2 regions of the Hyphomicrobium sp. 2TAF46 genome follow, and region 2 is predicted to be linked to the other one. Evidence: predicted binding sites of a transcription regulator. Region 2 holds the regulator's gene; the other holds the start of a gene.
What was found. Region 2 encodes PhoB, which activates phosphate uptake and scavenging genes when phosphate is short. Its sites were predicted from a motif close to TGTCATNNANCTGTCAT; they were not measured.

Region 1 (3,252 bases), on a different contig from region 2:
TTCTGAACAGCAGTGGAAGTACTTCAGATTTCTCAGCCTGGGGCATCATCGACACTCCTGTGAATTCGGAAGAGATTCTCCGAATAGTGCGTACAAGTTCTATTGGCGGGGACGAGCGACAGTCAAAGATTTACGTTTCCATATGCTCAGGATTCATCGGGAAATCATCTAAGTGTTGCAAATCGGCGACCCGGCTGTAATGCAAGAAATGACTAGAAGAGTCCTGTGGACCCGCTCAGATGGGTGAGGCGAGAGTGAACTTTGCCAAGACGATCAGTGTCTTGGGGGAAAGCACCGTTCCTTTGTCGATAGTCACGGAAATGTCCGACAAGTGTGCTCGTAGCGCGCGCTGACATCGCAAACAGCTGCTGTGAGCGCACCAGCCACCGCACCACACTGGGGTGATATGACCTCCAGAAGCTCCTGGCCCAAATGCCCCGCACCCTGCATCCGAAGGATGGAGAATGGCCGGTGCCCACTCGTCAGTCAAAAAATGGACATCGATTAAATCAGAACGATCGAGATGTTCGAGCAGAGGCGGTCAAGAGCCCCACTTGCGCGAGGCCCGGTTTGGTGGGAGTTCAGGCGGCGCGCGCGGAGACTCTCTTAAGTTCCCCGGCGGCGATTTCCGCTTCAAGCTGCTCTCGGAAATCCGCGATGCCGAGCATCTTGAATTGCTTGCCGTTCTCGTCGATGAATTCGTAGAGATTCCCGGTGACGGCGCGATTGCTGAAGAAGACTATTGCATCCTCATCGCCAGCGCCTCCTTCTGTGTGCGCCACGCCATTGACCACGCCCTTCACATAGCTCCCGCATGGTCGGATCTCCTTCGGAGAGCCGTCGGGGTTCTGGAATCGTAATTCGCCTTGGACCACCAAGGTGATGTAGGGAGCATGATGGATATGCAGCATCACTTGCTTGTTGGCGGCGAACTTGAAGATAACATCGACGACGCCAGCCTTCTCATCCACGTCGTATACGAAAAAACTAACGTTAGGCAGCCAGTCCAGCGTGCGCCATGCGATATTGCTGTCGTTGAATTTCGACATGAAATTCCTCCAGATCAATCCGTAATTTCCGATTTGGCGCGGTCTCGAATTGATGAGCGGCAGAACGCACCAGCAGGATTGTCGCGTACAGACATCACCGCAACAACGGCGATTTGCCCGCGATGGTTTGGGCGATTTGACTGATTTGAGATGACTGTCGACACGAAGGCGATGCGGTTTAGCCACTGCGGTTTGTGAGCGAGCGTCGTTCCGCGAAATTGAAGAGCGTCCGGTTCTGGCCCCAAGCAGACATTTCGAAGCTTATGAAGTCGCAATTGGCCTTGTTCGCATTTCCGGGAAAGCAGACACCTGCGTAATCGGGCGGGGACCAGTCCCTATGCGTGTCGGTCATGTCTTCAAGAGCGGACATATCATTCATGGGGATGAGTATGCGCCGTTTGCAGCAGTGTCCAGGTACCGAGAAGTCGACTCGCCGGTTCGCAGATGCGGTTGCTTGCCGGACGTCCGGCCATCTGCCATGGGTCGCTGGCAAGTCATGAATTCTTCGTGCAAGGCGAGTAAGCGTCGGCTGAGGGCAATTTTTGCGGTCCAGACAGTTAAGTGGTGAACTCCGCCGCTCTGGATTGCTCCGGGGGACATCGGGCTGCGTGCCGCTTGAACATCGGAACATGTCCCTAATCGGGCGTCCGTGGATGCTGGTCGTCGGCCACCTCCTGACGTTCGCAATGGCTGCAGTGGCCCCGCGAGAGGTGTCGGCTCAGACGCCGACGAGCGCTCCGCCAAATGCAGAGATGTCGTTTGACATTCCGGCTCAGCCAGTGGCGTCAGCATTGGACGCCTACAGCGCGAAGACAGGTATCGTTGCAGCTTATAACGGCAATCTTGCCGTTGGTCGTACCTCGGGCGGAGCTAGAGGGCGGTTGAGCCCGCAAAGCGCCTTGCGTCAATTGCTCAGTGGCAGCGGGCTTACGGCCCAGTTCACGACCGACGGCGCTTTTGTAGTCGTTCCGGATACGAGCCCTGCTGCGGCGGTCGCCCCGGCATACATCGCACAGGCGTTTCTCGCTGCGCAGCCGGGCCCTATCCAACGCTATTCGGGCTTGATTCAGAAAAGCCTCAACGAGGCTCTCTGTGGCAGCGCATGGACCCGGCCAGGCAGCTACCGGCTTGCCGTGAGCTTCTCGATCGGTCAGGCGGGAGAACTGAGGCATGTGAAGCTGCTCGACACGACTGGTGATGACAGGCGCGATGCGGCCGCGGCAGACGCTTTGCGCCGCGCGCGGATCGGAGCGCCGCCGCCGGCGGGCTTGCCGCAGCCGTTAACCGCAGTCGTGTTGCCGCAATCCTCAGGCGGCACGGTTGACTGCCGCTCAAGCGACGACGGTCAAAGAAGTGAATAAGAGGGCACGTGAATAAGAGGGTAAGAGCGCCTGCTCTTCTCGAGGCGCAGGTCTCAGACCCGGTGACCTTGAGGGAGCAGACGGAGGCAGAAAAGCTGCGGGTCGTCCTCGTTGCCCGGTATGCCGATCTCAGGACGCGTCTTGCACGCCGACTCGGGTCGCTCGACTCCGCGGAGGATGCGCTGCAGGACACCTACGTTCGTCTCCAAGCGGCAAAGCCAAACGGGCAACCGGGAAACCCTGTCGCTTACCTGTTCCAGGCGGCATTGAATATCGCCATAAACCAGCGCCGTGCCGAAGCGCGACGCCTTACGACATCCGAGATCGAAGCCCTGCTCCACATCGCCGACGATGCACCCGACGCGTTGAAGATCATTGAGAGCCGCGCCGACTTGGCGAAGCTAAAGCAGGTGATGGCCGAATTGCCGCCGCGCCAGCGAGCTATTCTGCTTGCGGCGCGTCTCGACGGGCTATCGAGAAAGGAATTAGCCGAACGCTTCGGGATTTCCGTTAGCATGATCGAAAAGGAGCTGCGGGCGGCGCAAATCAAATGTGTTGCCCGCTTCCGGCGTCGCTCATGAAAAACGGTCAAAAACAAATAATTCTGACGCAGCCGAGCCGCCTGCGCGGTGTCTCTCTTCTTGGGATAGAGGCGCTGCGCACCAGAGTTGCGGAAGGCAGCAGGGCGGCTGGCTATGGGGATAAGACCTAAAATGAGCGGAGGGGACGATGACAAACTCGGGCCGCTCGATGAGAAGGCACACGCCTGGATCCGCTTGCTGGCGTCGGGGGAGGCTACTGCGGCAGATGCCGAGGCGTTGAAACGCTGGTGCGCTCTCAGT
Region 2 (3,252 bases):
TGATCGACGAACTGAAGAACGAGTTCACGATCGCAATCGTCACTCACAACATGCAGCAGGCCGCCCGCGTTTCTCAGCGCACCGCGTTTATGTATCTCGGCGAACTTGTTGAATTTGGCGTCACCCAGAAGCTTTTCACAAACCCGTCGGACAAGCGGACCCAGGACTACATCACCGGCCGCTTCGGATAATGCGTGGCGTTGAGCCCAAATCGGATTTCAGGAATTGAGACCATGAACGAACATACCGTGAAATCGTATGAAGACGAGTTGAGACTTCTCGATCGCCGCATCGCGCAGATGGGCGGCTACGCTGAGAAGCTTCTCGTGCAGGCCATGGATGCGCTCGAGCGCCGCGATCCGAAACTCGCCGAAAAGGCCGTTTCGGACGACGTGATGGTCGATCAGCTCGAGCGTGAGCTGCAGGAACAGGTCATCGTGATGATCGCGCGCCGCCAACCGCTGGCCAACGATCTCCGTCACATCATGACCGTCATCAAGATCGCAGCCGATCTCGAGCGCATCGGCGACCTGGCGAAGAACATCGCCAAGCGCGCTCTCGCGATCGCCAACGAACCCTATCCGAAGCCGCTGATGACCGGCATGCGCCACATGACGGAAATGGTGCAGACCCAGCTCCGCGACGTCCTCGATGCGCTGACCGCGCTCGATGCCGAGAAGGCGATGCAGGTCTGGCGCGACGATCAGCAGGTCGACGCGATGTACAATTCGCTGTTCCGCGAACTGCTGACGTACATGATGGAAGATCCGCGCAACATTGGCATCTGCACGCACTTCCTGTTCGGCGCCAAGAACATCGAGCGCATCGGCGACCACACGACCAACATCGCCGAGAACGTCTACTACCTCGTTCACGGCGTACCCATCGCCGACGATCGGCCGAAGGGCGACAAGACGTCGTCGACGTTGATCACGCCGCGTTAATGACGAAGACCTTGTGAAGGAACACTGACGAAAAGCCATGCCAGCCAAGATCATCGTCGTCGAAGACGAAGCTCCACTCGCAGAACTTCTGAAATACAATCTTCAGTCCGAAGGCTATGACGTCGTGCAAGCCTCGGACGGAGAGGAAGCGGAGCTTCTTCTTTCGGAGCAAAGTTTCGATCTTGCGATACTCGACTGGATGATCCCAAAGATCTCCGGGATCGAGTTGTGCCGCCGTCTTCGCAATCGCACCGAGACGCAAAGCCTGCCCATCATTCTGTTGACCGCGCGCGGTGAAGAAACCGACCGCGTGCGGGGGCTGACGACCGGCGCCGACGATTACGTGACGAAGCCCTTCTCGGTTCAGGAGTTGATGGCAAGGATCAAGGCTCTGCTTCGGCGCGCGGCGCCCGAGCGGATGAGCGATATCCTCGTCTCCGGCGAGATCACCATGGATCGCGGCGCCCACAAGGTGACTCGCGGCCCGCGCGAAGTGCGTCTCGGCCCGACCGAATACCGGATGCTGGAAGTCTTCATGGAAAGCCCGCGCCGCGTTCTGTCGCGCAGCCAGCTGCTCGATCGCGTCTGGGGCCAGTCCTCCGAGGTCGACGAGCGGACAGTGGACGTTCACATCGGCCGCCTCAGAAAATCGCTGATCCGGGGCAACGAAAGCGATCCGATCCGCACGGTCCGCGGTGCCGGATACGTGTTCGACGGACGCGAGGCCGAAGCGCCGGCCCAGTAAGGGCCCGCGCCGGCATCGAACGGCTCAGCTCTGCCCGTTCAGACAGTCCGAAATACTGTGGGCGACGCCGCGCATCAGATCGAAGTAGAGGCCTGGCCCAGGGTTAAGCGTTTGCCCCTCGGCATCGATCGTTCCCGAACGCGCGTTCGTTCCTTCGGTGACTGCGTCCACGAGCTTCGGCTGGAAATTCGGCTCGACGAAAACACAAATGGCGCCGAGCGACGATAGCTTGTGACGAACCTCCGTCAGCCGCTTGGCGCTCGGCGGCACGTCAGGACTGACAGTGATCGAGCCCGCAGCCTTCTGCCCGAAGTGATCCTCAAAATACTGCGTCGCGTCGTGAAAGACGATGAACGGCTTTCCTTTTGAGTCCTTGAGCTCCGCCGTCAGTTGGCTATCGAGCGTGTCGAGATCGGCGATAAGCGCGGTCGTGTTGGCTTTGAACTTGTCGACATATTCCGGATAGCGCGCCTCGAGCGTTTTCGCGACGTCGGCGGCAATAGCCTTGGCGTTCTGCGGATCGAGCCAGATGTGCCCGTCCTTGCCATCTTCGTCGTGGTCGTCGTGATCACCCGCTGCGCCACTCGCTTCTTCATGCTCATGCTCGTGTTCATGCTTCTCGAAGGCGCCGCCCTGACGCTGATCGAGAAGCTTCACGCCGTCCGCACCCGCGAGCGTCAGCACCGTCACGTTCGCAGGCAACGACGCCACGATTTTCCGCGTGAATGGCTCGAGCTGGTCGGACACACGAACGAAGACTTCAGCATCGTGAATGGCCCGGGCCGTCGAAGGCTTCAGCGTGAACGTATGCGGCGAGGCCGAACCCTCGACCACGAGCTGCGGCACACCGACGCCGTCCATGATCCGGCTGACGAGGGAATGAATGGGCTTGATCGTAACAACGACCTTCGGCGTCTCCGCTGCAGCCGCCGCGGAGATTTTCGCCACCACGAGAAAAGCCCCGAAATATCCCGCTAGCCTGCCGATCATGCTCAATTCCCCCAAAATTTGAAGCGTATAATATAACAACCAATGGAGAACATTCGCAAGGGGATGCGCAAATCTCTTAGACCATGTAGCCGATAGAGCGTCGCAATCTCGCCGGTTCGATATGCGTCCGTTAGGGTCGACCGGCGATTCGACCGGCATCAGAGCAAAAGGGTTGAGCGGCGCGTGCTCGAATTTAACAAGTCCTATCGCCTTGCGGCTTTCATTTTCGTTGCCGTATTGGCCACGATTGTTCCGGTCTCTGCGCACCCGCACATGTGGGTGACGTACGTATTGACCGTCGATTACGACAAAGGCTCCGTAACCGGCGTCGACCACGTATGGAGCTTCGACGATTCCTACACAGCGATGGCGCTCGAAGGGCTCGATACGAACAACGACGGCAAGTATGACCAGAGCGAATTGGCCGAGCTTCTGAAGGTCAATATGGATGGCCTGAAGGAATTCAACTATTTCACCGTTGCGAAGCTCGGTGAAAAACCGCTCGAATTCTCGCCGCCGACGAATGCGCGCCTGGATTATACGAATGGCGTCTTGCGCCTCTACTTCCACCTG

Region 1: AB4Z24_RS21655 (STN domain-containing protein) is a predicted target of PhoB. The motif match lies at 1,542-1,558, and genes of this name have one in related genera.

The regions. Positions count from the first base shown of each region.
Region 1 covers NZ_JBFRFO010000014.1:38,984-42,235, forward strand. The annotation lists gene AB4Z24_RS21650 (regulator) at 582-1,049, opposite strand; gene AB4Z24_RS21655 (STN domain-containing protein) at 1,679-2,410, shown strand; gene AB4Z24_RS21660 (RNA polymerase sigma factor) at 2,419-2,991, shown strand; partial or broken gene AB4Z24_RS21665 (FecR/PupR family sigma factor regulator) at 3,124-3,252, shown strand, end outside.
Region 2 covers NZ_JBFRFO010000002.1:535,928-539,179, forward strand. The annotation lists gene pstB (phosphate ABC transporter ATP-binding protein PstB) at 1-191, shown strand, start outside; gene phoU (phosphate signaling complex protein PhoU) at 234-944, shown strand; gene phoB (phosphate regulon transcriptional regulator PhoB) at 982-1,689, shown strand; gene AB4Z24_RS06455 (zinc ABC transporter substrate-binding protein) at 1,714-2,679, opposite strand; gene AB4Z24_RS06460 (DUF1007 family protein) at 2,863-3,252, shown strand, end outside.